DNA from 4 places in the Lactiplantibacillus sp. 3062 genome. Region 1 is predicted to be linked to each of the others. Evidence: predicted binding sites of a transcription regulator. Region 1 holds the regulator's gene; each other region holds the start of a gene.
The links. Region 1 encodes LexA, which represses DNA repair genes until DNA is damaged. Its sites were predicted from a motif close to CNAACANNTGTTNG; they were not measured.

Region 1 (8,231 bases):
GAAACGACGAAGACTGATCTTTTCACCAGTTACTTGAGTCGTTTCGATGACGTCATCTTTAACCGTCCCGTTAGCCGTCTTCAAAGCTAAGGCGTCGTCAACGGAAGCTGGTTCTTCTTCAGCGATCTTGTCGGCAACTTCAGTTACCAAGTTTTTGAACTTGTCAGTTGAAGCAACTGAATCAGTTTCACAGTTGATTTCAACAATGGCAGCTTTGTTGTCCTTGATTGCAACAGCAGCAATCCCTTCGGCAGCAACCCGGCCACTCTTCTTTTCGGCCTTAGCAACCCCTTTTTCACGTAAAACGTCAACGGCTTTTTCCATGTCGCCTTCAGTTTCAACTAACGCCTTTTTAGCGTCCATCATACCAACACCGGTTTTATCACGAAGTTCTTTAACTTGTGCTGCAGAAATCTTTGCCATAGTTTACTCTCCTTTGAGTATCTTGATTTTAGATAAAAAGCTGCCCGCAAAATCAGGCCGTAATGGTCCGCGATTTTTAGGCAGCCTAATTATTTCAATTAATTATTTGTCAGACTTGGCGTCGTTGTCGCCTTCAACAGCTTCAACGATGTCTTCCAATGAGTCAACGGACTTCTTAGCGTCCTTGTTGTCCTTGAAAGAATCTTCAGTAACATCTTCGTCTTCACCTTGACGACCTTCAATGACAGCATCAGCCATCTTAGAAGTGATCAAACGAACGGCACGGATTGCGTCATCGTTTGAAGGAATAATAACGTCGATGTCATCTGGATCAGTGTTCGTATCAACCATCGCAACGATCGGAATGTTCAATTTTTGAGCTTCCTTAACGGCGATTTGTTCCTTACGAGGATCAACGATGAAGATTACATCTGGAATCCGAGGCATGTCTTCGATACCGCCCAAGAACTTTTCAAGCTTGGCACGTTGCTTCATTAATAATGAAACTTCCTTCTTAGGTAACCGTTCGAAGGTGCCATCAGCTTCCATCTTCTTCAAGTCTTTAAGACGCTTGATCCGTGTTTGGATGGTGTTCCAGTTAGTCAAAGTCCCACCTAACCAACGATGGTTAACGTAGTATTGACCTGCACGGGTTGCTTCTTCTTCGATTGAATCTTGGGCTTGTTTCTTAGTCCCAACAAACAAGATAACACCATCATCAGCCGCAGCATCCTTAACGAAGTTGTAAGCTGAGTCGATCATCTTGACCGTCTTTTGTAAGTCAATGATGTAGATGCCGTTCCGTTCCGTAAAGATGTATGGTTTCATCTTTGGGTTCCAACGACGAGTTTGGTGACCGAAATGGACACCGGCTTCAAGCAATTGTTTCATAGAAATAACAGCCATAATAAATGTGCCTCCAAAAAATTTGTTTTATTCCTCCCCACCGTTCAACTAATCATGGCACTCTCCCGAGCACCGCCATGATTATCGCAGTAGGTGTGAATTGGTTTTAACACCGAAAATTAGTATACCGAAAATTACTAGTGCTTGCAAGCAATTTCATCAAGAATTTGTGAATTCCTGAAAGTGTGTTAAAATACAATCTCGCATAGGGGGCTCACTTAATAATGATAAAAGCCATCATTTTTGACCTTGACGATACGTTGTATGATCAAAAATCACCGTTCACTGCTGCCTTAACTAAAACTTTTAACCAGGCTTTGAGCAGCACTGAATTGGCACAAATTTTTAACCGGTTCCATGATTTTAATGACCGTACCTTTAACCAGGTCACTGATACGACTATGACGCTGGAAGCGTGGCAAACCGCCCGTATTCGACACGCGTTAGCACCCAGCAAAGTCCACATCAGCACTGATCGGGCTATCCAATTTGAAATGGCCTATCAGCAGGAACTAAATCAGATTTGCCTTTTCGATGGGCTGAGTGCGACGCTGACCAAGCTCAGTCACGCATTTAAAATTGGTATCATTACCAACGGGCCAGCGCCGATTCAGCATCAAAAGTTACATCAATTACAAATTGAACATTTCGTGCATCCGGATAACATCTTTATCTCAGAAGAATTGGGTATTGCTAAACCCGACCCATCGATTTTCACGACGTGGGCCCATCAGGTTGGCATCAAGGCCAACGAAGCCGTTTACGTTGGTGACAATGCAGCACTCGACATGACCAGTGCCAAACACGCTGGGTGGCAAACTTTTTGGTTTAATCACCGGCGCAATGACCAGGTGACACCGAGCGTAATTCCTGATCAAATCATCCAGAGTCCAGCGGAACTAAATGAACTATTGCTAGCACTTCTTCAAGCCGCCAGCGCTTCATAGACGCATACTGGCGTTAAAGCTACGAGCAACTTATGCTGGTAACAACCACGGTAAGTACGTGCTAGCAAGACCTTTACCTAGCAACACTTAATTGTGTTATCGCTAACAAAATCGCTTACTTGTGAAGCCCACAGTCGTGCAACCAGCTCGATTGTGGGCTTTTTGTTATGGATAATAACAGCATTGAAAGTACGCTTGGGGTTAACGCTTCGAAAAGGCCCCATTAGATGAAAGTATAAAAAATGGCGTCACTCAGATGAGTGACGCCATTTTCAGTGATAATCGAGATTAGTCAAACTTAACTTGCGTATCAGCTTTACCAGTTTCGATGAATTGTTTGTTACTGTTCATTGAAACGTGCACCATGTTGTGAACGGCAGTTTCAGTGTAGAAAGCCGTATGTGGTGTAATCAAAACATTGTCGCGGTTGAACAAGTTCATGAAGACCTTGTCATCAATCGTTTGACCTTCAAGGTCTTTGTTGAAGATCTTAGTTTCGTATTCATACGTATCAAGAGCGGCACCGGCAACTTTGCCACTGTCTAAGGCTTTGATCAAGTCTTCTGAATCGATGAGTGTCCCACGAGCAAAGTTCAAGATGTAGGCGCCATCTTTCATCTTGCTGAAGGCATCCGCATTCAACATGTGGTAGTTATCCTTCAATGCAGGAACGTGTAACGTGATAACATCAGCTTGGGCGTATAATTCGTCCAAGGTGTCAACGTACATGCCTTCCTTTTCAAGTTCAGCATTCCGGTAAACATCGTAACCGATAACCTTAGCGCCGAAGCCTTTGAAAATATCGATGGCAGCACGGCCAATCCGACCAGTACCGATAACACCAACAGTCATGGTGTTTAATTCCTTGGCAATATCTGGTGCCCAACGGAAGTCTTGCTTAGCTAACTTCTTGTTGAACAATGGGGTTTGACGTAATAATTGCATCAATTGCGTTACTGATAATTCAGCAATCGCATTTGGTGAGTATGCAGGTACGTTAGAAATGTTTAAGCCACGTGCTTTAACAGTAGGAACGTCCAAGTTATCAACACCAACGTTACGAAGAGAGATGTTCTTAACCCCTTCGTCGGCTAACTTGTTCAATACTTCAGCAGTATAGTCCTTTTGTTGGTATACATCGGCACCGTCGAAGCCTTTAGCTAAGTCAACGTTGTCTTCAGTAAGTAATTCTGGAACTAATTTAACTTCAACATCTGGGTTTTCTTTCATCCAAGTATCGAAGAATGGACGTTCGTCATCACGTACAGCATATGCAATAATTTTCATTACAAAAATTCCTCCTATATATTGATACAGTAAATATTATAACAGTAAATGCGAGAAATAGAATCATAAATTGTGAAAACTTCGCTAAATTTTCACATCGTGAGCTGACAAGTATTTTAGCTTGGCAGCTCGCGATTGGTGTTTGAAGGCATATTCAGCCTTTAACGCACTTGATTTGTCAGTGAAAGTTTCATGATAAATTAATTGCAAAGGCCGCCGTGATCTGACCCGCGTATATTTAGCCCCTTTGCCCGCATTGTGCGTTGCTAATCGTCGCTGCAAGTTATCCGTAAAACCACCATACAACGTTTGATCAGCACATAATAGTACATAAAAATAATATTTTTTGATTGCCGTCGTGGACGCAGCCGGCTTACTTGTGCTTGCCATAGAGTAACGTGTGCACCTCTTCCCCGTATTCACCATCATCACGATAAACGACAAGCGGCGGCATGATTCGAACACCGTTGCGTTTCCCGTCCTTGATCATTTCGATTAGAACCATGTTCGCTTCCCGTTGTGCTTTCGGGTGGACGAACCGCATCCGTTTGGGTGCCAACCGATTGGCCGCCATCGCACTGAATAAATCATCCAAACGTTCAGGACGGTGCACAAAATAGGCTTTACCATTCATTTTCAACAAATCACTAGTTACCGCTAGAATCTGATCTAAATTAGCGGACAATTCATGGCGGGCAATCGCCAAATGAGGATTTGGATTTTTGACACTCTGCGGTTGATCTTTAAAATACGGCGGGTTACACAAGACGGTATCCACCGAATCCTTCGGTAATTGGTGCGTAATTGCCAATAAGTCTTCGTTCAGAACTGTCATTTGCTGGGTTAAATCGTTCAAAATAACACTGCGTTGGGCCATCTCAGCCAACCGGGGCTGGATTTCGACCGCCGTAATATGACCTTGAGTTTTGGCACTGGCGAATAGACCTACTGCGCCATTGCCAGCACAGAGATCCACAATCTGGCTCTTAGCACCCTTCGCAACCTGGGCAAAGTCACCCAATAAAACCGCGTCCAGTGAGAACGCAAAGACTTGGGAACTTTGAATGATTTGAATATCTTGACTATATAATTGATCAATACGCTCATCGGCGTGTAACGTGACGTCTGCCATATTCGGCCACCTCTCCATTCAATTCGTCGCACAGCTATCATACAATTAACTTGCAGAATTTGCCAAATTTCGTCATACTGTGAGCAGTTATTAAACGAAAGGAAGATCGTGATGTTTTATTCATTTATGCGCGGACTAGTCCGGCTAATCATCACCATTATTAACGGTCGGCCCCGCTATCAAGGACGGGAAAACCTACCAGAGGGGGCCTATATCTTAGTTGGGCCACACCGCACGTGGTTTGACCCGTTGTACTATGCACTGGCTGGCAGCCCAATGAAATTTAGCTTTATGGCCAAGGAAGAACTATTTAAGAATCCCGTTCTGCGGTTCATTCTCGTTCATGCGAACGCCTTTCCTGTCAATCGGCAACATCCAGGACCTTCAGCAATCAAGACCCCCGTCAAATTTTTGCGCAGCGGTAAGCTTTCACTAATCATGTTTCCATCAGGAACGCGCCACTCACAAGAACTTAAGGGCGGTGCAACCGTCATCGCTAAGATGGCCGGTGTTCCACTAGTCCCAACCGTTTACCAAGGCCCATTGACCTTCAAACAACTCTTTAGCCGTCAGCGGGTTACCGTCCGTTTCGGTCAACCGATTGATATTGATCGTAAACTGAAATTGGATGAAGCTGGTCAAAAACAAATTGAGACTAAAATGTTGCACGCTTTTGACGACTTGGATCGTCAAATCGACCCAACGTTCAAATACGTTGATCCTGCTACAACCCGTCAGAAACATTAAGTTCGATAATAAAAAAGTGTCGGTGATCGCAATTTAAAGCGAGCCGACACTTTTTACTACTTGTTATCGTTTTTAGATGCAGCTTTCATCGAATTCAACATCTGATGTAACTTCTTTTCGGATGGGCGTTGACCCATTTGCATCATCATACTACGAAGCATCTCTTCACTAATTGGTGGATTTTGCTTCAAGTAATTTTGCATATAGTGCCGGGCACCGAAGAAACCACCAGTTAACCCAACCAATACGCCGATAACGACGATTAAAATCCAAATTCCTGTAGACACAGTCATTCCCCTCCCTTATTACAGTCTTCATTAAACTAGTCTACACAAATTAACAATAAAAGAAAAGGAAAATTTGTCAGTTGACAAATTTTCCTGAAATCGGTTAATCATCTCGAAGACCGCGATCGCGTTGCACTTGACGGACCTTTTCTGGCGTAACCTCTTTACCATCTTTATCATAAACCTGAAGCATTTCAACTTGTTGCCGAAAACCGGCGCGAAATTCCTTCAAGTATTTTTGCCGCAACTCTTGACGTTCGGCTTCTTCTAGCTCGGTGAGCCCCTCGGCTTTCGCCTTATGAGCTAACTCATTGATCCGAGCAAGCAATTCTTTTGAAATCAAATCAGCAGCCCCTTTCACTCTTGAAATATACACGAAATTAGACCCTAAATCAATTAATAGTGTTTGTCAACCGAACATTTGTTTGAAAGCTATGAAACGCTATGCTACAATTGGTTTAACCAATAATGAAAATAAAAAATGAGGTGCCAAGATGAGTAAAACATCGGAAAGCAAACAAATGGCCGTTCTTCGCTTTATTTATGAACGTGTCAATGAAAAAGGATACCCGCCAACCGTTCGTGAGATTGGTGAAGCCGTTGACTTATCTTCGACTTCGACCGTTCACGGCCACATTTCACGGCTAGAAAAAAAAGGTTACATCCAAAAAGACCCAACTAAGCCACGTGCCATTGAGGTAACGCCAGCCGGTTTCGAAGCACTGGGCGTCGAAACTACGCCACATCAAATTCCGGTACTTGGAACGGTAACCGCCGGCCAACCAATTCTTGCCGTACAGGAAGCGACGGATTATTTTCCAATTCCTAAGGAACTTGAATCATTCGGTGGCGACCTTTTCATGCTCACCATCCGTGGCGAAAGTATGATCAATATCGGTATCATGAATGGTGATCAAGTCATTGTTCGGCGTCAAAGTTCCGCTGACAATGGTGATATCATCATTGCCATGACCGATGAAAATGAAGCGACTTGCAAGCGATTCTTCAAAGAGGCCGATCACTACCGACTACAACCTGAGAACGACACGATGGCGCCAATTATCTTGAACAACGTCTCTGTATTAGGCAAAGTTGTCGGTTTATATCGCGACATGCTGTTTCAGTAAACTATCACCCACAAGATGACAATTCAATTTGTCATCTTTTTTATTCGCCAGTTTTTAGAGCAGGTTGATGGCATGCCTACAGATTCCACTCACAAATATTTACACCCTTCCCGCCGTGCCAGGGACGAGAGCACGTTATTTGCGACAAAAGCACGCCCCCATTCCGGATTCACCTTGCCATAATCCCGTAGTGCCCAACCGATTGCCTTCTGAATAAAAAAAGTCATCATCACCCCGATTCGTTAGTATCGCCGTTTGTAAATTGGCAATCCGTCCTCTTTCAAGCCTAATCGAAGCGCGATACCTACTCGTCGCACCTATTTATCGGTAGCTCGTAAATATACCACCCGCTTGTTGTAAACAACCGTGCGCTGAGAGATACGCTGCAAGAACCTTGCGCCAGGCATCAACACTATCCCACTGTGGCGTTACTGTGATTTGGTGGTAGCACCATTGCTATTGAATCAGCGGCGCCTGATTCTCCCGATGTATCGACAGAAAAAGTGCTGGCGTCAAATTGGTTATTAGTCGGATCTCTTTTCAAAATATTTCAAATCTGTGACGAACAGCCAATAGTTCAATGGTATAATGATTATACTATTTTAAACATTGGGAGTTGGTTACATGTTGTTCCTAGCCATTATGGGCTTGATTGTTTTTCTATTAGCATTATTTTCCGTGATTTACGCACGTCAAACCGGTGGTGGTTGGAAATTTCTAACACTAATTACGGTCCTCAGCGCCCTGGTCACCATCTACGCGGTCGTTAAATTGCCTTACTGGCCATACAACCAGTCACAGCAATCGGCGCGCAAAGCATCATCTAGCACGAGTACTAGCGCTAGTACCAGCAAGTCCAAATCAACGAGCTTGAGTTCCTCACAAGTCGTTTTTAACGAAGCCAGCACCAAACGCGCGGCCGCAACGACTAAGTTGAATGAAGAAAATATCCTTAAACAATTACAATCTAACTATCAATCGATTGGTACCGTTGCATTCACCAAGTCAACGAAAACATATACGATTACGCCAACCAATAAAAAGTACGTTAAATCTTTGAAGACGATTAAATCATATCCATCTCAAAACCAAAAAGCAATCACCACGATTACTTCGAATTTTAAATCGTTGTCAAAATCGCTCCAAAAGAATCTTGCCGCTGGTTACACGATTCAGTTGCTACAACCAGATACCACTGACAAGACGCTGTTGAGTGTCCAAGATGGTCAAATTATGACCAATAACTTCAAATAGGAAAAGTCACTTGTCTAGCAAATTTGCTAGTAACAAGTGACTTTTTTGTTTAAACTTGTTGATCTAAATATTGACGTTGTTCGTTCTTTTGACCGGTCAATACGAATCGATGGGGATCATC
Region 2 (8,231 bases), on a different contig from region 1:
TACAACAAGTCATTGCTGGTATTTACGGTGTCCAAAATGCGCGCAAGATGGTTGCCATTCAAGGATCGACCACTGATTTTAAATTGAGTGGCTTTGTGGCTTTACCTGAGCTGACGCGGGCCAGTCGCCAGTATATTACTGTTCTGATTAATGGTCGTGCTATCAAGAACCAGCAATTGACCAAAGCCGTCATCAAAGGTTACGGTTCTAAGTTGATGGTCGGCCGTTATCCAATCGCGGTGATCGCTTTAACAATGGATCCTTTATTGGTGGACGTCAATGTTCATCCCACGAAACAAGAAGTCCGTTTGAGTAAGGAACCAGAATTAGCCAAACTGGTCAGCACCACGATTACGGACCGGTTAGTGGATGTGAACTTGATTCCGTCAGCATTGACCAATCTTGGCAGCCATCGGCGTGAACATCTAAATACAGACCAGCTGGCGATGGATTTGAACGCCGTTTCGTCACAGTATCAAGTAGCGGATAAGACAACGCCGGCATCGACTGAGCAGTTTGCAGCCTCGCTGGCAGCGGCAACCATGCAGCCCAGCTCGGCAACGACCATGGTAAGTACTACTTCAGCACAGCCATCAGCGGTAAACCGTGCAGCAGTTAGTGCGGTTGTTCCGTCAGAATCAGCGGCAAGTTCTGCCAACCCGCCGATTATGATTAGCCATCGCGACGAACTGACAGCTACTCCAGTTCAAGCATTTGACCAGCGTTACCAGTCAGAATCAGGCGCTTTACCCTTTGGTGAAACTGCTGAACCGTTAGAAACCAGCACGGCTGCAAGCGCGCCGACTAGTGAAGCGCCGGATACGGAACGTTTTCCACAGTTACGCTATCTTGGTCAGATGCACGGGACTTATCTGTTAGCTGAGGCGGATGATGGTATGTACATTTTGGATCAGCATGCGGCCCAGGAGCGAATCAACTATGAATATTATCGCCAAGCGATAGGTGAGGTTAGTGCGGATCAACAAAATTTATTGGTTCCGATTATTTTAGATTATCCGACGAGCGATGTTTTAAAGATCAAGGAAAAATTGCCGTTACTAGCAGAATTAGGGATTCATCTGGAATCATTCGGCGGCAACAGCTTCATTGTTCATGCCCATCCGACCTGGTTCAAAGCTGGGCAAGAAGAAGATACGATTCGTGAAATGATTGATTGGCTCTTACAGGATGATAAGTTGACGGTCGCCCAATTTCGGGAAAAGTCAGCTATCATGATGTCCTGTAAACGGGCAATCAAGGCCAATCACCATTTGGATGATCAGCAGGCCCGCGCGTTATTAGCCAAGTTACCGACCTGCGAGAATCCGTTCAATTGCCCACATGGCCGCCCGGTGACGGTACACTTCACGAATTCAGACATGGAACGGATGTTCAAACGAATTCAGGATAGTCATGAAGCACGTGATTAAAGTGATTATTGGCGGCGTACTCGTTACTTTAGTATGATTCGTAATCGATCCGCATTGTGCAAGTAAATATTTCATGAATTATGATTAAAACGTGCCAAGTTTAGATTGTTGTTCGTCAGCCGGTGTGCGTCCTATGCCGACCTCCGGGGCTGGGTGACAATTGCTGGAACGCAGCCGACGTCGATTTGAGCTAACGCATAACCCGCGTCATCTCAAATACGAGTCTTATTCTAAGCCGGAAGCAGACCACTTCAAGCTAAGAATAATTTGGCTACTGAGCATTGTCCACCCAGCCCCTCCGGTCGGGAAACTGCTCGAATGGCTGATGAACGACCACCTAATTTGGTACAATTAGTCGCTGACTATTTTGATGCTGGAAGTTTAAACAAAGCGCTAGGTGCATTAAGCACTCTGTCAAGAGATTAAATCCTACTATACCGATTCAGGATTAGTGAGCCATCTCAATATTATTTTTAGTCTGACAGTTGATTGACAAAATTACCGTTTATGAAAAGCAACGACCAATTCATCAAAAGTTGGGTACCTCACCGTCTGCCATTCGAATACTGTCCCGACTGGAAGGCGTTTCGGCCAATGCTCAGTGGTGAAATTTCACTTAGCAAGCGTCTTGTGCTTGGTTAGTGAAAGGCCAGTATTTGAGACGTGATTTTTCGGCTCAAATCTGTGCCCACCACGTTCCGGCAATTGGCAGAAATGCCTGGAAGTCGGTGTAAGGCGCACACACCAAGCAAGTCTACGCTAGTCCGAACTTTTTCCAGCGGTCTTAAGCTGGTTGCTTTTGAACTTAAGAAATGGCACGTTTTAATCATGACTGATACTGAATAATTACGAACCGAATGTGTTATCGAATAAAAATAGCAATGTTGAGTAGTCCCTGGGTTAAAAAACCTAGGGACACTTTTATTGTCGCCAGTATTGCGGTCTAAAAAACAACTTTAAGATTGGGGAAGTGGCGTTTGTGACACTAATTTGAGTTGTAAAATTTCAGATTGAATTGGTTTAAATAGTTAGCTATCATTGATTAAAATGAGTGGTGAGCGCGTATCGGGTGCTTGGACCACTCAACATGATTGGGAGTTGATTGTTTTGGATATGACCAAACTTTATTATCGCCAGGTTTATTCGGCATATTGTTTTTTGGCAGATTTACCAGAGGCCACGCCCGCGTTCGTGGCCGGGCGCAAGACGCTGTGGGAATTAAATGCGCATCCAAGTGCGCGGGACGCCAAATTGATTACGCTGAATTTATATGAGCAAGTTGCTGCTTTTGAGCTCGATCCTAACCGTCATGATCAAGCGGCAATCGCTACGATCAACTTACAACGTGATAATGCTGTGAGTGGCTTACAACCTTTAGTACAGTTGTTTGGGAGTTATCCGGCGACTACTAAGATTGAAACTTTAGATAACTGGGATTGGCGTTAGTTGTTGATGGGACAGCTGTGAATCACGAATTTATTAAGATTCAAACTGAACATCACGAGACGAAATTGTTCATGGTAAAATAGAAACATTGTTTGAGATGGCAAAATATGGGGATTGCGTTGTCGACGTAATTACAAGATAGGGGCACCTGATTTGAAGACAGTACGGAAGATACCACTAGTCGTCTGGTATACGGCGATGTTTGTGGTTATTGCGACGATTACTTACAGTGGGCTTTTCTTAGCCGGCCGGACATTGATTTGGGAAGTGGATGGCATCGCCCAACACTTCCCGATTTTATTGGAATTTCAGCGGATCTTACAGCACCACCCACAACAATTATTCAGTTGGTCATGGAATCTCGGCTTGGGGGCCGATCAACTGACGACTTTTTCCTACTACGTGGTCGGTGATCCGTTTAATTATTTAGTGGCGTTTGTTTCGCGCGCTCATTTGGAATGGGCCTACCAAGCGTTGATCTTGCTGCGATTGTACTTCGTTGGACTTGCTTTTCTAGGTTTCAGTCGGCAGTTCAAGTTCAAACGTATCAGTCAATTGATTGGAGCTTTGACGTATACATTTACCGCGTATACGTTCTATGTTGGGATGCACCACCCGTTTTTCTTGTTACCAATGATTTGGTTTCCGCTACTGTGTTGGGCGATTGAACGGGTCTTACGAGGCCGACATTGGTTACCACTCAGTCTGATTACCGCCGTTGTAATTTTGAGTAACTTCTATTTTGCTTACTTACTCGCATTGGGCGGTTTAGTCTATGCTTTGGTGCGTTTCTGGTCACGTCGTCGTGACCATTTAACGATGCGGTCGTTTGGACAGTTATTTTGGCGGTTACTAGTGGCAGTTGGTCTTGGTGTCACGATGGCAGGCATCTTACTAGTGCCCACGCTGCTCGCGATGTTGACGGCAACGCGTGCGAGTTTTAACTTTGCGAATGGCTTGACGAGTTATCCCATCAATTATTACGTTAATTTACCCAATCGACTGTTGACCAATGGTGGCAGTGTCCAATACTGGGTGACCCTCGGGCTGAGTAGCATTAGCTTTATTGCAATTATTTATACACTACGTCATTTCAGACGCTATTGGGTGCTTAATTGGGTACTGGTCGTGATGATGTTGGGTATTTTGTTGCCTCAATTTGCGGCCGTATTCAACGTTTTTTCAACACCTTCTAATCGATGGTTGTTGATGGCAACCCTCGTGTTTGCTTATGCGACGATGGCATTTATGGACCAAGTCACTGCTCTGACAGCGGCTGATTTAAAATGGTTGGCTGGTATTAGTGGCGGTCTGCTTGTCATTATTTGGCTGATCAATGGATTCTATCTCAATATCCGCAAACATGATATTGCGACATATCTCATCTTGTTAGCGTTAATTGGGGTCCTGCTGGCCAAACAATCCTTAAAATTGACCAATCGGCAATTTTATGTGTTATTACTGGGAATTGTCACGCTGAACCTGGCGAATAACGGACTGGGCTGGTTGAGTATCAATACTAATTCTAATAGTACTGAGCAGTTGCGGCAGGGCGCGGCAATGAAATGGGTCAAAAATTATTTTGATGGCGCGCAAAAAAGTTTAACCACGACTAGCCAATTTTATCGAACGGCTTTGGCACCCAACTACTATACGATGCGTTCGGCTGAGAGTGATGTGCCGATGGTGTTAGGAACTCACACGGTTGGATCGTATTTTTCAGTTCAAAATGGTTACGTGGGGGCATTTAGTCAGGCCTTAGGCAACTCAGAGTATGCGATGAACTCGCCACTCGGTTCGTTGGACGGTCGGACGACGATGTATAACTTATTAAGTGTTAAATATTTATTTGCACGTGAGGACCAGTTGAAGAAACAAGCCTTACCAGCCGGATATGAGGTTGTTAAGATGAAAACTGGCGAACCGAAGATTTTTGCGGACAAGTTTATTTATGGCATGAGTAATCATACCGGCACGATCTTGTTAAAATCCAAGAATGCGTTGCCGTTAGTTTATACACAGCAGCATCAGATTAGTCAACGCCAATTTAATCGCTTGAACGCAGTTGACCGCGAGCAAGCCTTGTTACAAGGTGCGGTCACTACGCAGCAGGTTAGTGGTGTTAAGACTGTCAAGCCAACCGTTACCGGAAAAAACGTCGCTTATACGGTTCAAGCGGATACGACGAATGTTTTGGATACGTTGGACAAGGTGATTATTTACCGCAATCAACATGCAACGGGAGCGTCGAACAACGCGTTGACTAAGTTACCGGCAGATACGATCACATTAACGCCGGAACAACGAGAAAGTTTGACGCCGGCAACTGGCCTGACGACACCGTCAAACCGCGTGTTGAACTTGATTGCAGCTAATCAAAAGTTAGTCCAGAAAAATCAGGAAAACAATGCTGACGAGTTAACGAGCATGGTCAGTGATGTGCAGGGGCACCAGATACCGTACCAATTGACCATTCAACACCCTAAGAAGTATCGAAATACGGAACTCTATCTTGTGCTAGATGGCATCAGTTATCGGCGTTCCTCAATCAAGCACGCCTTGACAACGAGTCAAAATACCAACGTGTTCACGGCCCGTCCGTATACCAAAGTCGATTATCTAGATGATGTTCGCGATGGTCTGAAGGGCAATTTGAGCGCTAGTGGGTATTCTTTAACTGCTCAGACAACGGATAACTTGACGAGCTTTAGTCAGTTGGGTACCACGAATATGTCAGATTATGAGCCCCGGACATCAGCAGTAATCAACTTAGGGTATAGCAAGTACGCGCGTAAGCTGATTACGCTGAACTTTACGAGCATTCGTAGTTTGCATTTTAAGTCCGCTAAACTGATCGCTGTACCGCTTGGGAAGACTTATCGTCAACGGACGCGGCAACTACAGACGAGTGGGTTGAAGCATCAACAAGTGACGAACAACCAGATTACGGGAACCACGCTGACTAAGACAGCAACCGTGTTAACAACGTCAATTCCGTATTCGACTGGTTGGCAGCTACGAGTTGACGGTCAAACCGTTAGGACCCAAGTTGTCAACAAAGGGTTTGTGGGGGCCAAGTTGACAGCCGGCCGGCACCAGATTCGATTGACGTATCACACACCAGGACTAAAAATCGGCATATGGTCGAGTATTATTGGTGGTGTGATTAGCATACTGATTGCCTGCTGGTGGGGGCTTCACAAACGTGTCAGACAATCTTAATTGAGTAAATCGGTATTAAAATAGGCTTCTTAGGAATTAACTTTGATTCCTAAGAAGCCTATTTAACGTTAGATGGAACACAAACGAATGTATGCCATAGCGAAATTCACAATTAACAGCCACGACTGGTTAATTATGAGGTGTCGCTAACGCAATTAATTGTTCGGGAATGACCGGTGCAGTGACTAATTTTTGCCATTCACTGGTTGAGACTAACATGACGAGTGGCGTGCTGACCGTTGTCAACCACGTTTTCTGCGGAGTAACGGGTGCCATGGCCGTTGTGATGTCGGTATTGACCTCAGACTCAGTAATCTGCCAGAGTCGATGTGTGACGTGCGCGGTATCCGTCACCTCGACGACCGGGGCAAAATGACCGACCCAGTCGTCAATCAACATCTCGATAACGGGTTGCTGTGGGTAAAGGACTGTGTTGATCATGCCGGGAACCATGGTCGTCACGGTTTGATCCACCGGCCAGCTGCCAATTAAGCGCCACTGGTGAACACCGTTGAGTGTGAGTTCGTACCAGTAATAGCTGGCTTCGGTTGTCGTCATTGTATCCTGGCTGTCCCAATTGGTCGCAGCTGTTTGAATTTTAGTTTGACCAGTTGTGGTCGGTAACACCGCTTTAAACGGTTTGAGTTGCATAGTGAGACCTCCCTAGGACTTTGAGCATAGCATGACGTTAACGTGGCGGCAAGCATTTCTTGCCACGAAATCCGTCAATCGAGGTGAAATTGATTTAACATTAAAATTTGGTTTTTATCGGTGCACCAGTGTTAAGCCACTGTGAAAATGTGGTACAATTTAGCAAGCAAACATACGTTTTATTTAAAGGAGTTTTTTCGGTGTACGAATATTTTCTCGGTCAAGTGACCGATGTAACCCCCGGTTATGTGGTGATTGAGGTCAGCGGCATTGGTTATAAAGTGCTAACGGCTAATCCATACCGTTACCAGGTGGGCCCAACAGCAGTTAAGATGTATATCCATCAAGCCGTCAGCGAAAATGGCATGAGCCTATTTGGCTTTTTTGATGCTGACGAGAAGGCGTTGTTCGAAAAGTTGCTCGGGGTTTCGGGAATTGGTCCGAAGTCGGCCCTCGCGATTTTGGCCAACAACGACCATGCAGGTCTGATCCAAGCCATCAATCAAGAGAATGCGACTTATCTGACGAGTTTTCCTGGCGTGGGCAAGAAGACAGCTCAGCAAATCGTGCTGGACTTGAAAGGTAAATTAAACGATCTAAACGTTGATGTTACTGGTCAAACTGCGCTCGATGTGGATGCTCCTGCTGTTGATGGCGCGTTAGCGGACGCGTTGGCGGCTCTGGAAGCTCTTGGCTATTCGAAAGCGGATGTCAAGAAGGTCACTAAGAAGTTGGAGACGTTTAGTCAGACACAAGGGGCCGATACGAACACCTTGTTGAGTGAAGGACTACGACTATTGATGAAGAAGTAGATGGGAGGGGTAACTAAATGGACGATGACAAGTTATTATCCGGTGACAAAGCCGATGACGAAGAGGCGTCATTAGAAAAATCGCTCCGTCCGCAAACGTTAGCCCAGTATATTGGTCAGGCCCGGGTCAAGCACGAATTAGGAGTGTATATTGAAGCGGCCCGCAAGCGTGAGGAATCCTTGGATCACGTTTTGCTGTATGGTCCACCGGGATTAGGGAAGACCACGCTAGCGATGGTAATCGCCAACGAGATGCAGGTCAATATCCGCACGACCAGTGGCCCTGCAATCGAAAAGCCAGGTGATTTGGTTGCGCTCTTGAATGAACTGGAGCCGGGTGATATCTTATTTATTGACGAAATTCACCGGTTACCGAAAATCGTTGAAGAAATGTTGTATTCGGCCATGGAAGATTTTTTTGTCGATATCGTGGTCGGACAGGGGCCAACCGCCCATCCCGTGCACTTTCCACTGCCGCCGTTTACGCTGATTGGCGCGACCACCCGAGCTGGTATGCTGTCAGCTCCGTTACGTGACCGATTTGGAATCGTCGAACATATGGCGTACTATGAAGTTGCTGATTTGGAAGATATCGTTAAGCGGACTGCAGATATTTTTCAAACGAGTATCAAACCATCGGGTGCCCACGAAATTGCGCGTCGCTCACGGGG
Region 3 (8,231 bases), on a different contig from region 1:
CAGCTGCCAGTGCAATTTGAGCTGTGGTTGGATATGGCCGATTGCTTTCGGGATCCATCACTGCAGCGACATCCCCAACAATGAATACTTCGGGATGCCCTTCCAGTGATAAGTCGGGCTTAACTACGACCCGGTTACGGCGCTGATCAAAACCGGAATCAGCAATGACGTGTGAACCACTGACACCAACCGTCCAAATAATAGTGTTAGCCGTAAATTCATGTTCGTTCTTGTCCGCGTCACTGTAAACCACAGCACCCGGTTTGATGGCCTCAATAACGGCACCTAACCGCATTTCGACATTATTCTTTTCCATAAACTTCAAAGCGTAGTCCCGCAATTCCTGCGTAAACATCGGTAAAATTGATGGCATCCGTTCCAAACAAACTAACTTAGCAGCAGGTGTTTGATACTTCGCCTGCAATCTTGGTAACGTCTGGGTCAGTTCACCTAATAATTCGATTCCAGTGAACCCAGCACCACAGACCGCAATCTTCAAATCATTTTTGTCCTTACTGGTACGGTAGGCTTTAAACCGTTCTTCCAAATGTTCATAAACAGCCTGTGAAGTTGCCAAATCATCCATTGGCAAGGCATTTTCATCGGCGCCAGCTACCCCAAATGTTTCTGACTGGAAGCCCAATGCTAATACTAAGTAGTCATAGGTCATTTCAGGATGATCTTCAAAGGTCACTTGTTTTTGTTCAATATCAACGTTCTTGACCGTTGCTTGAACGAACTGGACCCGCTTACCGATAATATCCGGAATCTGATAAGTAATTCGATCAGGTGCGATCGTCCCCGCTGCGACTTCGTGTAAATTAGTCTTCTCCGTATGCGTCGGTGTCTGATCAACAAGAATGATTTCATCCTCAGTTGGTAGACTCTTCTGTAAAAACTTGACGGCTCGCATCCCTGCGTAACCCCCACCTAACACCAAAGTTGTTGCCATGATTTATTAACCCCTTTCATTATTCCTGTTGACTAATGCCGCCTGTCCAGCAATTGTGCTAACCTGCGTTGATCACATTAATCCAGTTATAACTTGATAACTACATGGTATACTCTTCACGCCTAAAATTCAGCTAAAACGCCACGCCATTTTAATTGTTCACAATTAATCTAGTTTAGTGATTAAACTTACTCAATATGCTGGGTGACATTAGCCGTGACTAACGACAGACTTTCAAACAAAACTTGTTGTTGGCCCGGCGTTAACTGCTCACCAACCAAGTCTGCACACCACTGCTCATAAGCATGCAATTCCGGGTACAACGCTTGCCCAGCGCTCGTTGGGTACAAACACCGGACCTTTTTATTCTCTGGATGTGTCTGCTTAATCACGTAACCTTTTTTTATTAAGTTCTGAACGGCGCGATAATTCGTGGTTCGATCCATCTTCATTTGGTCAGCCAATTGACTAAAAAATAGGCCAGGCTGCTCACAAATTCGAATTAAATAAATAAACTGATTGTTATTGAGGCCGTATTTCGCAAAACGTTGATTACCCTCGTTCGTGACGATTCGCGACAACGTGCCCATCAATCTTAATGTTGGTATCATAGAAGCTCCTTTTTATTATTGCATATGCAATTATTTGATGATAAACTTAGCACTATGCTAAGGAGGCATCACCATGTGGTCGATTAAAACATTCTCAGAACTAACAACAACTGAATTATACGCTATTTATGAATTGCGCGTCAAAACGTTTGTTGTTGAACAACAGCGCATCTATCAGGAAGTCGATGATACTGATTTAAAAGCTTATCATGTCTTTAAAACCGTCAATCAAAATATTGTTGCATACGCACGAATCTTTACAGAAGATGACCATCTCTCCTTCGGCCGGGTCGTGGTGGACAAAAACCAACGCAGACAACACTTGGGCGCTGATTTAATGGCCCATATCGAACAGGTCGTACAGGAACACTATGCTGATTTGCCAATTCAAATTGAAGCCCAAGTGCCAGTACAAGGATTTTACCAGCATTTCGGCTTCACTTCGAGCGGTACCCCTTTTCTATTCAACCACACGCCCCACATCAAAATGACTAAACCTGCGCGACAACGCCAATAGCTGAGCACATCACATCGGCACATATGCGGGGACAAGAGCTGACTTAGCGCTATGCTGATTAGAATCCAAAACTCAAAACGCGTGACTCGGACCACAATCCGAATCACGCGTTTTTAATTGACTCATTTATTCTGCTTTAGATAACCGTTCAACGTCACGCACAATCATCAACTCTTCATTAGTTGGGACAACCATGACCGTTACCGGTTCGTCATCTTTGCTAATAATTTGTTCCTTACCGTGCATATGATTCTTTTCATCATCCACTGTCACGCCAAAGTATCCTAAAGCTTTAGTGACGCGTTCGCGGATCATCCATGAGTTTTCACCTACACCAGCCGTGAAGACAAGAGCATCAATCCCGTTCATTTCAGCAATATAGCTGCCGACATACTTCACAACCCGGTTAACAAAAATATCAATTGCTAGTTTTGACCGTTCACGGGTATCTTGCGTCTTATCAAGATCACGCATATCAGGTGACAAACCTGAAATACCAAGTAACCCGGACTTATGATTCAGAATGTCAACAAAGTCTTCCACATCAGAGATCCCTAAATGGCGCATCAAGAATGGAATAATTGAGGCATCAATATCACCGGAACGGGTACTCATGGTAATCCCAGCTAGCGGCGTAAAGCCCATTGAAGTGTCGACGGCTTTACCATGATCAAAAGCCGTGATCGAAGCACCCGACCCTAAATGTAATGTCACTAATTTAAGCGAATCCAATGGTTTCCCCAATAGTTGGGCCGTCCGATTAGCAACGTAACGATGACTTGTGCCATGTGCCCCATACTTCCGCGCGCCAAATTTCTCATAATAATCGTAAGGAATACTATATAGGTAATTAACTTTAGGCATATCCGCATACAGCGAAGTGTCAAACACGGCTACTTGAGTCGCTTTTGGTAATAAATCACGGAATACTTCAATATAATAAGCCTGCGTTGGATTATGTAGCGGCGCATACTCAGATAAATCTTTGATTTTTTTCAAGGTTTGCGAGGTAATAACGACAGAGTCTTTGAAATCTTCGCCACCCGCAACAACCCGATGACCAACCCCAGTGATTTCACTAAGATGAGTCACAATATTATCGCTCTTCAGCCGTGTTAAGACCATTGCAGCGGCTTCTTTTGCATCAATTCGGTCCTTAGTTTCAGAATATTTACTACCATCCGCCTTCTTAATTGTGAAAACGGAATCTGGCAATCCCAGCCGATCAACCATTCCCGATGCGATTACCGTTTCTTCGGGAACACTGAAAAGCTTCCATTTTAAAGTTGAACTGCCGGCGTTAATTGCTAAAATTTTTGCCATGACTATTTTTCCTCCATCCATCATCAAGTGTGCCTAATGCCAGTTTAACTAATAGTGGATACGCTTTCAAGGATTTGTTCACAAACTTTCAATTTTCATAACATTGCAAACTTAATTGTCGGCATATTATTTCTTTCATAAGGCGAAATTAGCCTATAATATAGTTAATAGAAAGCGAGGCGATCATGATGAAAAAAACGTTTACTTGGTCCGTCAGCAACGGCTTTGCCGTCCTCCTCCTGACCGTGGGAACAATTCTTGCTATCACCACTCTTGGTATTAGCTTTGGTTCACCAATCAGTGTCGACGCCATGGTCACAGCAGCGGCTCTGTGGCTAGCCGGTGTCGTCTTCTTACATCCAGCCCCTGTGAGAATTCTAATTCCCGTCATCACATTAGTCAGTCTCAGCCTTGGTTACGCCACCTACTTTAGCACGTCCGGTTCATGGTTGCTTGCGATTTTAGCGACCATTATCACAGCCAGCATCGTCAGCTACGGTTTTAGTCTCCGCAAGAGCATTCGCCAACACCACAGCCATTGGTACGATTAACTTCCTAGTCTGATCCATTTTCTTCTAAATCAAAATCGTCAATCTAAACATCGCAACAGGCATCGGCGCCCTTATCGCGATGCTTTTTTATTTAGCTTTCAATCCAGATTGTTAACCCGTATCAGTTTTTCAAAGGCAAAAGTGACCAGCTAAGATTCGCTGGAAAAAATTCGGAATGGCGTGAACCTGTCTGGCTAGTTCGTCCTACATTGACTCCCAGGCATTTCCGCCAATTGCTGGAACACGATGAGCCCAGATCCAAGCCGTCGAAGCCCGCGTCTTAAATACTGGTCTGCCGCGGCTTAACAATCATTTAAGGCCACATCACAGAGCCTTGCCCGGCATCATCAATCAACAGCAGACAAACACGAACAGATGTTTTATAATAGGAAGCGACTAAATTCAGAAGGGATGCTCCGATGGCAACTAAGATTGGAATTCGACAATTGGTAGAATTCGTCTTGCGACAAGGCGATTTAAATGAAGTAAAGAATAGCCAGAACACTGCATTGAACGGTGCTAAGATTCATCGTCAGCTCCAGAGTAGTCGTGGTGAAGACTATGATAGCGAAGTTTACCTGAAAAAAATTGTGACGATGAACGATACTGATTACATTATCGCGGGTCGGGCAGACGGGATTCAGTTAAATGATGATGGGGCGTTGATTGAAGAAATCAAAACATCCGATCAAGTCTTCGAGGACTTAAGTACCAACACGTTGACACTTTACTGGGGGCAGATCAAAGTCTACGGTTACCTGTTACTGCAAGAACATCCCGATCTTGAGCAGGTCACGTTGCAGCTGACCTACTTTCAAGTCATCAATGAAAAAATCACGAAGACCCAGCAAATCCTTCACCGGGCTGAACTAGACGCATTCTTCCACGACTTAATTACAGAATATGAATACTGGTTGACATTACGAGCCGATTTACGACGACAACGAAACGCTTCTATTGAAGACTTGCCATTTCCGTTTCCAGCTTTTCGGCCGGGCCAACATGAATTGGCTGGCGCTGTTTATAAGACAATTCGGTTGCAAAAACGCCTCTTTGTCGAAGCACCAACTGGGACGGGGAAAACGATCTCAACGCTATTTCCGGCTATCAAAGCAATGGGCGAAGACGTGATTGAGCGCCTCTTTTACCTGACCGCTAAGCAAAGTACGCGCCACGTTGCTGAAGAAGCGGTCACGCTAATGAGTCATGACGGACTCAAACTGAAAAGCATTACGCTAACTGCCAAGGATCAGATTCGGTTTCCCGAGGAACAAGATGTACTTCCGGAAGATAATCCTTATATGATTGGCTACTACGACCGACTTAAACCAGCACTCAAGGATCTGTTGACCCATGAAGACCAGATTACCCGTTCCGTGATTGAACAGTATGCTCGCAAGCATACTGTCGATCCGTTTGAATTTTCACTCGACACGTCGCTCTTCTGTGATGTGATTATTTGTGACTACAACTATCTTTTTGACCCATTAGTCTATTTACAACGATTCTTTAGCGAACGTGATGACGACAACTTTTTCCTTATCGATGAAGTCCACAACCTTGTTAGTCGCTCCCGTGATATGTACTCTGCAGCCGTTAGTGACCAGCCAATCAGTGCGTTGCTAAAATTAGCCAAGCCCGATAAAAGTCAGCCAAGTGACGACTTACAACGCGAACTCAAGAAAGTCCGGCGTAGTTTTACGCGCATCAGTAAAACCTTGATTGATGACCAAGTAACGGAACAGGTGCTACCTGATCCCCCGGACAAATTATTACGCACCCTCAGAACATTTAATGAATTTGTGACTGACTGGTTGGCGCAACAAAAGCCGGGGCCACTGCTCGACGCCGTCCGTGACTATTTCTTCGCCTGTCTGACCTTTGTTAAAATTGGCGACCTATATGATGGCAGCTACCAGACGCGCTTCGTCCTTGACGGTCATCACTTAACGATCAAGGAACTCTGCCTAGATCCCAGTGACTTTCTTAATCGGTCATTAGAGCTCGGCAGTGGTGCTGTCCTATTTTCTGCGACGCTGACCCCGATGGCTTACTACCAGCGGGTGCTTGGCGGTGAAGCCAACAGTTTGGCCTACCAGCTTCCATCACCATTTCCACCAAAGCATCAGGCCATTCTCGTCACCCAGTACGTCCAGACAACGTATCACGAACGCGAACATAACGTGCCCCGGATTATTGCCAGCTTGCACGCCATGTTGACGGCTAAACATGGCAACTACCTCGTGTTCTTTCCGTCGTATGGCTATCTGCTGCAGATCAAAACTGCCTTTGAAGCCGCCTACCCTGATGTGGCAACTACCGCCCAAGCCTCGACGATGGATGCAACTGCCCGGCAGACCTTTTTGAACCAGTTTCAGTCAGCCCCCTCGCAAACCTTACTCGGTTTCTGCGTACTGGGTGGTATCTTCTCCGAAGGCATTGACTTACGTGGCGACCGTTTGATTGGAGTCGCTATCGTCAGTGTCGGTCTGCCGGGTATCAACCCTGAAACGAACTTGATTCGTGACTACTACGACCATCAAAACGGCTTAGGATTCGCCTACGCTTACCAACTGCCAGGCATGAACAACGTCTTACAGGCTGCTGGCCGCCTGATCCGCAGTGCCAAGGACACCGGAATCGTTCTCTTGTTAGACCAACGCTTCGCTAGTCGGCGCTACACAGATTTATTTCCAGCACATTGGCAGTACTATCAGACGATCCAATCAGTCCCGCAGCTCGAAGCAACGATTGCCAACTTTTGGCACCAAATGGAGGTGACTCATTAATGAAGACTAAATTAACTAAACAACTTGAAAGTACTCTCTATCAGTACTGTCTAGAACAGGGCGCCTACGTGGTTGAAGAAGTTGCGATGCCCGCTGATAAAGGGATCGTTGATACATTAAGCTATCAACAACTCCCCGATGGTCAGATTGAATGGCGTTGCTACGAATTGAAAGTCACCAAAGCAGATTTTCATTCAAAGGCCAAACTTTCATTTATCGGTCATTACAATTACTTTGTCTTGCCGCAACAACTTTACCTAGAAGTTCAATCGGAAATTCCAGACCATATTGGTGTATTGATCTACCGTGCTTTTGATCAGCGGGCCCTAGAGCTCGCACCCCAACCGTTGCGAACGCCTGGTTTCCTAACTGTCGCTAAGAAAGCCCAACGCCAAGACTTACAAGTCGAGCAAACGCCCCTTATCAGTCACTTTATCACATCGCTCTTTCGTGAGGTCGATAAAGCCAAGCGTGTGAAGAAAGGACTACAGCTCTACTCTGATGATCAACTCTTCAAAGAATTACGCAAACGGGCCCGCACCGGCTACGACGTTTATGATCCTGAACAAAACTTGTACGATCGCTTCATTGATGACACCCAGAATGACGCGGTGACTGCGCTACAAACAGAATTAGATGCCCGCAATGCCGAATATCAGACACTCAAACTAAAATATCAGGCGCTAACGGCACCAGATCTGCGTGACCAGTTATGAGCACTTACTACCCCTATCTACGTGGACGGATGTATGATTTGTTAGCCTTAAGAACATTGTGCGAGCAACACCAACTTGGCCCACACATCATCCCAGTAATTGAACCAGTCCGTGACTCCAAAGAATTACAACAAATAGTCACGACTTTTATTGAAGCCCAACAACCATTTAGCATTATTGCGAATCCCCAAGTGAGTGTCTATGGTCTTAATACCGTTAAGCTCCATCCACTTCCGGATCTGCGTCCCTACCCATTTTACCGGCCGGGCGCAATTCTTGCGGCTGATTTTAGTCGCGACTTTCTGACAACCACTCCTAGTCAAACAAGCTTGCTCATCGCGCCTAACTATCCGTTGCTTAAGGCCTATCAGCATACGACCACTTTACAGCATGCTGGTCATGTCCTAATCCCTGATGAAGCGCGTTTGCACCAACTATTACCACAACACGCGGTCTTATTGACTGATCCCGTGGCAACCCCAGCGCACGTTGCGGACTATCAAGAAATAACTGACGCCTATTTTGCCCCCGCTAACTGGCACCAAACACCGGTTGGCTTTGATGGTTTTGGCGATTACTCACTCATGGGCCGACCCTATTTTGACCACGGTATGCCATCACGCGCAATTGCATTACATCTTATTTATGTTACGGTTAACGGTGACCTGCGCATCCATCATTTTGTTTCGGACAGCAATGCCAATATGCGTGGTCAAAAGCAAAAGTTTTTTGAAGCATTAACAAAGCTCACCGACTGGGCACCCGCACACCT
Region 4 (8,231 bases), on a different contig from region 1:
ATGCTGACATACCCCTGTTTCGAATGTTCGAATAGTTGAAGTTCAAAACAGGCACACCCTTTGTAACCCAATCTTCTACGAGTTAAGCCGGTCACAAGGTGCCATAACATTAAAAAATCAGTACCGTTAGAACGGTCTCGTCCTAACAGCACTGATTTAATTGTTATTTTGATAGCTTTAACATAGCTAACCAACATAAAAAACAGGATGTGCAACCAAAGCAATCAGTCTTATTGTTCGGCAAGCCACTCATGCGCAGCTTTCAGCGCCGCTGGTAGTCCAGCAGGCTTCTTCCCGCCAGCTTGGGCTAAGGTTGGGCGGCCACCGCCGCCACCACCAACTTTTGGTGCAATGGCTTTGATCAAGTCACCAGCTTTGATACCTGCCTTGACCTTGTCATCACTAACAGCAACTAATAAGTTGACCTTTTCGCCAATGACCGTTCCAAGTACCAGTACGTCAGAATACTGCTTGGTCTTCCAAGTATCGGCCAATTGACGGAGTTGATCCATGCCAGAGACTTCAATTTGTTGGGCGATCAACGTCGTACCGTTCACATCGTCAACTTGATCAAAGACTGCCCCAGCCTGCTGTTTGGCTAAGCGACTTTCGAGGCTGGCCCGGTTCTGTTGTTCCGCTTTGAGATCGGCTTGTAACTGACTAACCTTGGCTGGCGTATCAGCTAACTTCGGTGCCTTGACTTGAGCAGCAACTTGCTTCAAGGTTTGTTCTTCGCCGGCAAGCAGTTCGAAAGCTTCCTTCGAAGTAACGGCTTCAATCCGCCGCGTTCCAGCGCCAATCCCTGTTTCGGAAACAATCTTAAATAGCCCCAATTCACTACTGTTCTTAACGTGGGTCCCACCATCGAATTCGATAGAATAATCACCAATTGAAACAACCCGCACAATTTTGCCATACTTTTCAGTGAAAACCGCAATTGCGCCCATCTTGTGACCAGTTTCTTGGTCAGTTTGAATAGCACTGACTGGTAACGCTGCCCAGATCTTATCATTGACGATTTGTTCAACTTTAGCTAACTCTTCGTCAGTCACTTGACCAAAGTGAGTAAAGTCAAACCGTAAATAATCAGGTTCTACAAGTGAACCAGCTTGTTTCGTATGTTCACCGAGAACGTCACGAAGCGCCTGGTCTAACAAGTGGGTGGCGGTATGATTCTTTTCGACTTTGTTGTGGAAAGCCAAGTCAACGTTCAGCGTATAAGTCGCGTCTTTTCGCATTGGTTTCAACACTTCAACGGTGTGTAAATGCTGCTTGTTGGGTGCATTTTGTACGTCAGTCACTTTAGCCACCATTTCACCGGCATCATCTAAGATCACACCACGGTCGGCAACCTGACCACCCATTTCAGCATAAAACGGTGTCTTGCTGAAAATCATCTCAGCTTGACCACTGTCGACGTGATCAACCAGGGTCTCGTCAACAATAATGTCGTTCAAAGTCCCCTGCACATTCGTTAATTCGTCATATCCCACGTATTCACTTGGCGTTTTGATGTCGATCAAGAGACTCCGTTGGACGCCCATGGACTTGGCACTGCTACGTGCATTGCGCGCGCGGTCACGTTGAGCCTTCATTTCAACTTCAAAACCAGCTTCGTCGACATCTAAATCTTCGTCGCCAGCGTATTCCTTAGTTAGTTCGAACGGGAAGCCATAAGTGTCATATAACTTAAATGCATCCTTACCAGCTAGTGTATCGTGACCAGCCTGCTTGGTTTCCGCGATCAAGTTATTTAACAGATTCAACCCATCATTCAAGGTCTCATTGAAGCGACTTTCTTCTGAAGCCACGATCTTTTCGATATACGCACTATTTTTGAGCACGTCGGGATAGTGTGAGGCCATGATTTTACCAACAATCGGTACCAATTGGTCCAAGAAAGCTTCTTTCAAACCTAATTTTTGACCATGTAGGATTGCCCGCCGAATCAACCGCCGAATGACATAGCCACGGCCTTCGTTGGAAGGTAAGGCCCCGTCACTAATAGCAAACGTAATGGCCCGAGCGTGATCAGCAATCACTTTGAAGGACACATCGTCCTGGGCGTTATCACCGTAGTGCTTACCATCACTTAATTCTTCCGTCTTATGAATAATTGGGAGGAATAGGTCAGTTTCAAAATTGGTTTTCGCATTTTGAAAGACCGAAACGACCCGCTCTAGCCCCATCCCCGTATCAATATTCTTACGTGGGAGTGGTTCATAAGTACCTTCAGGAGTGTGGTTAAATTGCGAAAAGACAATGTTCCAAACTTCCAAGTAACGTTCATTTTCGCCACCAGGATAGTTTTCCGGGTCATCATCAGCTAAATTATTGAAAGCTTCGCCACGATCATAAAAAATTTCTGAATCGGGGCCAGATGGGCCTTGACCAATGTCCCAGAAGTTATCTTCGACTTTAATGATGTGGTCTGGTTTCACGCCAGTTGCTTCCCAGAATTTCGCGGCATCCGTGTCCTTGGGATAGACAGTCATGTATAACTTGTCAGGATCCCAGCCAAACCATTTTGGTGAGGTCAAGAGTTCCCAGGCCCAACTGATTGCTTCTTTTTTGAAGTAGTCACCAACTGAGAAATTACCAAGCATTTCAAACAACGTGTGGTGCCGCGCCGTCCGCCCAACATTCTCAATATCATTCGTCCGAATACTCTTCTGTGAACTCGTCATGCGGGGATTATCCGGCACAACGGAGCCATCAAAGTACTTCTTCATCGTTGCAACACCGGAGTTGATCCATAATAACGTTGGGTCATCCACGGGAACTAGTGATGCACTAGGGACAATCGTATGACCTTTTTCATGAAAAAAGTCCAAGTACATTTGCCGAATTTCACTACTACTTAATTTTTTCATTTAATTCTGGCATCCTCTCTATCATTCTTAATTTAAGGCAAAAAAACACCGTTGCTAGCAAAGACGCTGTTAACGCGGTACCACTCTGCTTGCAACGATGTGTTCGTTTACCTCTTAAGCTCATTAACGCTGAGACACGGACTAGTTTGCTAGTCATTACTTCTAGGTAGCATCTACCCCACACCGCACTTTTTCCAGCAACCAAAGTGTTTCTTGACCGATATGTGAGATAGATATGTCCTTACTTTGCAAAGTATAGAAAACTTGCGGCGACTTGTCAATACACCACTCAGTTATTTTGCATTAATCTATCCGGATGCACGTCAATTAAGACTTACGATCCTTGCGTTCCTTGCGGGCAGCCGCTCGTTGTTCGATGCGGCGGTCCATCCGCGCCTTATCGCTGATCTTTTTACGAATGCGGCGTTTGTAACCCGGCTTGATCTTTTTCTTGGACTTTTTGACGTAACCAATCAAGGTTGGGTCCAGTTTTTCCTGTTTTGGCCCCCGTTTAGCCCGACGATTACGGTCATATGAATCCACAATCTCACCATCACGAATCGCCTTCGGTTTGAACTTGATCCCCATTGCTTCAACTGCACTGACCTTGGCTTCTTCGCCTGGGCTATATAACGTAATCGCAGTCCCCGCCATTCCATTCCGGCCGGTCCGGCCAACACGGTGAATGAAGAATTCTAAGTCATTCGGAATATCATCATTGATGACGTGTGAAACACCTTCAATATCAATCCCACGGGCAGCTAGATCAGTGGCAACAACAAATTGATACTTCAATTGTTGGACGTCGCGCATAACCCGCTTTCGTTCACGTGGTTGAATATCTCCATGGATCATTGCGACCGTTAAACCTTGTTGGCGCAAATAATGGGTCAACTCTTGAACTCGTTCCTTCGTGTTAGCAAAAATCAACACGAGATACGGTTCACCAATCGTCAGCAAGCGATAAATAATACTGTTTTTATCGTGACTCTTGGTGGAAATCAGCCAGTTATCAATCGTCGGACTAATCACAGATTCTACTGGAATTTCTTCCATAACTGGATTATTCATGTACTTGCGCAAAAATGGCGTTAATTTTTGTGGCATCGTGGCTGAGAACACCAACATTTGTAAATCAGCAGGCATTCGGCCAGCAATCTGGTCAACTACGTTCAAAAAGCCCAAGTCTAGCGTCATATCGGCTTCATCAACTACTAGCTGAGTCGCACGATGCACATCGAGTGCCTGGGAGCGCATTAAGTCCAGAATCCGTCCTGGGGTCCCAATAATCAACTGTGGTTGGTGCCGATTTAGCTTTTCAATCTGTTCCTGCTTATCAGTCCCACCGACATAGAGTCCAATGTGAATGGCTTTCGGGCTGTGTTGGATCAACTGTTTAGCAGCAGTCTGAATCTGATAAGCTAATTCACGGCTGGGCGTTGTGATAACTGCCTGCACGTAACGTTCATCAGCATTCAGTTGATTGATCATTGGCAGTAAAAACGTATGCGTCTTACCACTCCCAGTTGCTGACTGACCGATGACGCTGCGGCCAGCAGCAATCACTGGAATCAACTTTTCCTGTACCGCAGTCGGTTTGCGGAAATTGATGTCAGTCAGTGCCTGCATCAAGAACGGCTGCAATTTAAAATCTTCAAAACTTGCGGTCATATTTAAACCTCTTTCTCATAATGGCTAGCGACTTGGTCGAGTTCTCGCACTACCGTTTCAATTTCTTGTTGGTCTTTAGCCTTGGCACCGCTCGCTAATGCGTGGCCCCCACCATCATGGTTCTTGGCCACACCGTTGATTGACGGTCCCTTTGAACGTAACCGAATACGGAAGTCACCTTCCTTTTGTTGAACAAAAATCGCCCAGCACTTAACCGTATCAATACGCCCAGGTAATGGGACAACCCCAGCAGTACTAGCATCACCGATTGCAAATGAATCGAGAATCGCATTCGTTAAAATAACGTAAGCTGCACCCGAATCCAACTGTGTCAGATGTTCATAAACGTAGGCCGACAACCGTGCGACTGGTAACGTGATGGTATCTTCAATACGATTAACAGCTTCAGCATCCGCACCGGCTTCCATTAAGGCCGCTGCTGCTCGCATGGTACTAGGCTTGGTCGCAGAGTATAGAAAGCGACCGGTGTCCCCAACGATGCCGGCATACAACAACCGAGCGGCGTTAGCCGTTAGCGTTAACTCCGCCGCAAGGGGTGCGTACCAATTATAAATCATCTCACTCGTACTGGAAGCATCAACGTCGACCCACTGTGGGTCACCGAAAGCGTCATCGTTTGGGTGATGATCGATTTTAACAATTGTCTTACCTTGATTCCAAAGTTCACCATCAATTCGGGGCTGATTAGCGGTATCAAGAATTAATACTAGTGCGTCTTGATAGTCCGCTTCGGTAACCTCATCCATTTGTCCTAACCAGTCAAAACCATGGTACTGTTTTCCAGGTGTCAATACCCGCTTCGCAGGAAAGCTAGCTTTAATGATAGCTGCTAACCCTAACTGGCTTCCGATGGCGTCTGGGTCAGGTCGCTGATGACGATGAATGATGATTGTTTTTGCTTGTTTAATTAAGTCAAAAATTGCTGTTTGGACGGTCATAAATGAACCTTCTTACTCTCATAATTTACTGGTGGCGATTAAACTGTCACAGTACTCCAGTATACCGAAGAATCCGCGTCGCGCCAAATAAATTAATTATCATTTGGATAAAGTGGTAACGTTAAGTTCTCAAACGCCAGTGGTGCCAAGCCAGTTAGCGTGATCCCTAACAGGCGGATGCCAGAGTTAAAATGATCATCGACCACCTCTTCAAAAATCTCTTCGGCGTACTGCTCAAACAAGGCCGCGTCATTAGGTATGAATTCACCGAACGTTCGCCGCTTGGTAATTGTGACAAAGTCACCGTAACGCAACTTGAGAACGAGTGTTTTACCGTGGCGCTGATGCGATTGCATGCTAGCTGCTACCAACTTAGCGATGGCCTTCAAGTGCGTATTAACTTCCGTCGTCGATTGGAGAAACGGTCCAAACGTCCGCTCTTTGCCGATTGATTTCCGTTCACGTAAATACTCGACTGGCCGATCATCACTGCCGCGCACTCGCCGGTATAAAATATAGCCCAACTTGCCAAATTGTTTGATTAGGTCTAATTCAGACTGTGCGTATAAATCCTGTCCAGTCTTGATTCCTAAATCGTGCATTTTAGGTACCGTCTTTTTACCGACACCCCGAAATTTCTCGATGGGTTCACGTAACAAAAATGGTTCTGCATCCTGTGGTAATACGATCGTCACACCCGCTGGTTTTCGATAATCTGATGCTAGTTTGGCAATGAATTTGTTGTAGGAGATTCCCGTTGAACAAGTTAAATGTGTTTGATGCCAAATTTCTTGTTGTAATCGGTGCGCCAGTTCGACCGCACTATGGATGTGTTTCTTATTCGTAGTCACATCCAAGTAAGCCTCATCAAAGGCAATTGGCTCAATCATCTCTGTATACTCATGGAAAATACGATGAATCTGCGCCGAAACTTCGCGGTACAACGGAAAGTTGGGCGTCTTAAATACTGCTGTTGGGCAGAGTTCTAATGCTTTAGCAGCTGGCATCGCCGAGTGAACACCAAATTGGCGGGCAACATAGTTAGCCGTCGTCACAACGCCTCGCCCACCTGTCTGCCGAGGATCATGCGCGATCACTAACGGCTGCGTCTTGTAGGCTGGATGCTCCCGCTCTTCGATCGACGCATAAAACGCGTCCATGTCCACATGAATAATTTTCCGACTCGTATCCACCCGAATAGGCGCTTCAACAATTGACTGTGCCATCCGCCGCCCCTCCAATCCTTAGTACTTTCATTATACACGAACATACGTTCAAAAGCGCGTTTCAAGACCAAAAAATAAGCAAAAAAAATAAGCGGTCATCAGTAATGATCGACCACTTATGGTGTAAACCTATTTTGCTTCAGAATCAGCATTATCGTCGGCGGCTGAGCTTGCCGATTCAACTTCAGAAGTAGCAGCTGATTCAGCCGCTGCCCCAGATTCTGGTGCAACTGTCTTAGCTTGTGCATCTTCGGCTGGAGAAATCTTAGCAACAGCGTTCAAATCAAAAACCAAGTAGATGCCATCACAGTCTAAAGTAACTGTTTTTTCGGTTTCGTTAACTTCATCAACGACCCCGTGCAAGCGACCAATTGTCGTAACCTTGTCACCACGTTTGATTTTGCTTAACATTTGTTGATGTTGTTGTTGTTGTTTCCGTTGTGGACGGATCATGAAGAAGTATAAGAATGCGAACATGACCACGATAAACAGAATTGATGCCATTTGACCCATTTAATATCGCTCCTACTCTAATTAAAAGTTTGACTATCTTTAACTTTAACAAATTACAGTCTGAAATACCAGTAGCACTAAAAGTTTTTCGGGTTTTTATCGTTAAAACCGTACATTTCAAAGAAGTTCTGGCGAAACTCCAGTAAATTATCATCCATAATGGCTTGACGAACTTGCTTCATTAAGTGTAACAAGAAATATAAGTTATGATAACTCGTCAAACGCAAACCAAACGTCTCGTCCGCCTTAATCAAATGACGAATATAAGCACGCGTGAAATTACGACAGGTATAACAATCACAATTATCATCTAACGGGGTGAAATCGTGAGCGTAGGCCGCATTTTTGACAACTAAACGCCCATGGGACGTCATGCAAGTGCCATTACGGGCAATCCGAGTCGGTAAGACACAGTCAAACATATCGACCCCACGAATTGCACCGTCGATCAAGGCATCCGCAGAGCCAACTCCCATCAAGTAACGGGGTTTATTTTCTGGCAATAGTGGCGTCGTGAAGTCTAAAACATGATTCATCTCAGCCTTCGATTCACCCACTGATAAGCCCCCAATCGAGTAGCCTGGAAAGTCCAAGCTAACAAGATCTTTGGCACTCTGTTCACGCAAGTCTTTAAAGCCCGCACCTTGAACAATCCCAAATAAGCCTTGGTAATCAGGGTGTTGATGAACCTTCAACCCCCGCTCTGCCCAGCGACTTGTCCGGGCAACTGACTTGCTAACATAGTCGTAACTTTCAAAGAATGGTGGGCATTCATCCAAACTCATCATGATATCTGGGCCAAGATCATTTTCGATTTGAATAGCCTTTTCAGGAGATAAGAACATCTTTGAGCCATTCAGATGATTCTTAAAGTGGACCCCTTCTTCCGTAATATCACGGTTTTTAGCCAGGGAAAAGACTTGAAACCCACCTGAATCCGTCAAGATTCCCTTTTTCCAATTCATAAACTGATGTAACCCGCCAGCTTC

Region 2: a site for LexA is predicted at 6,917-6,930, ahead of ruvA (Holliday junction branch migration protein RuvA). Genes of this name have one in related genera too.
Region 3: a site for LexA is predicted at 4,323-4,336, ahead of ACWQAU_RS00875 (ATP-dependent DNA helicase). Genes of this name have one in related genera too.
Region 4: a site for LexA is predicted at 6,767-6,780, ahead of dinB (DNA polymerase IV). Genes of this name have one in related genera too.

What each region holds. Positions count from the first base shown of each region.
Region 1 is NZ_JBVAYE010000002.1:10,763-18,993, reverse strand. Features, by position in the region: gene tsf (translation elongation factor Ts) at 1-423, opposite strand, end outside; gene rpsB (30S ribosomal protein S2) at 526-1,329, opposite strand; gene ACWQAU_RS03075 (HAD family hydrolase) at 1,554-2,276, shown strand; gene ACWQAU_RS03070 (D-2-hydroxyacid dehydrogenase) at 2,565-3,563, opposite strand; gene ACWQAU_RS03065 (GIY-YIG nuclease family protein) at 3,648-3,953, opposite strand; gene ACWQAU_RS03060 (tRNA1(Val) (adenine(37)-N6)-methyltransferase) at 3,937-4,695, opposite strand; gene ACWQAU_RS03055 (lysophospholipid acyltransferase family protein) at 4,807-5,442, shown strand; gene ACWQAU_RS03050 (YneF family protein) at 5,499-5,735, opposite strand; gene ACWQAU_RS03045 (DUF896 domain-containing protein) at 5,833-6,072, opposite strand; gene lexA (transcriptional repressor LexA) at 6,224-6,856, shown strand; gene ACWQAU_RS03035 (DNA alkylation repair protein) at 6,946-7,083, opposite strand; gene ACWQAU_RS03030 (hypothetical protein) at 7,481-8,110, shown strand; gene ACWQAU_RS03025 (hydroxymethylglutaryl-CoA synthase) at 8,160-8,231, opposite strand, start outside.
Region 2 is NZ_JBVAYE010000013.1:14,750-22,980, forward strand. Features, by position in the region: gene mutL (DNA mismatch repair endonuclease MutL) at 1-1,430, shown strand, start outside; gene ACWQAU_RS13560 (hypothetical protein) at 2,478-2,876, shown strand; gene ACWQAU_RS13565 (YfhO family protein) at 3,030-6,098, shown strand; gene ACWQAU_RS13570 (hypothetical protein) at 6,228-6,749, opposite strand; gene ruvA (Holliday junction branch migration protein RuvA) at 6,950-7,561, shown strand; gene ruvB (Holliday junction branch migration DNA helicase RuvB) at 7,579-8,231, shown strand, end outside.
Region 3 is NZ_JBVAYE010000001.1:185,088-193,318, forward strand. Features, by position in the region: gene ACWQAU_RS00850 (NAD(P)/FAD-dependent oxidoreductase) at 1-952, opposite strand, end outside; gene ACWQAU_RS00855 (MarR family winged helix-turn-helix transcriptional regulator) at 1,141-1,563, opposite strand; gene ACWQAU_RS00860 (GNAT family N-acetyltransferase) at 1,637-2,080, shown strand; gene ACWQAU_RS00865 (acetate/propionate family kinase) at 2,207-3,403, opposite strand; gene ACWQAU_RS00870 (hypothetical protein) at 3,589-3,954, shown strand; gene ACWQAU_RS00875 (ATP-dependent DNA helicase) at 4,374-6,743, shown strand; gene ACWQAU_RS00880 (hypothetical protein) at 6,743-7,459, shown strand; gene ACWQAU_RS00885 (sce7725 family protein) at 7,456-8,231, shown strand, end outside.
Region 4 is NZ_JBVAYE010000013.1:24,931-33,161, reverse strand. Features, by position in the region: gene alaS (alanine--tRNA ligase) at 231-2,873, opposite strand; gene ACWQAU_RS13610 (DEAD/DEAH box helicase) at 3,201-4,544, opposite strand; gene ACWQAU_RS13605 (DHH family phosphoesterase) at 4,547-5,503, opposite strand; gene dinB (DNA polymerase IV) at 5,596-6,729, opposite strand; gene yajC (preprotein translocase subunit YajC) at 6,859-7,242, opposite strand; gene tgt (tRNA guanosine(34) transglycosylase Tgt) at 7,320-8,231, opposite strand, start outside.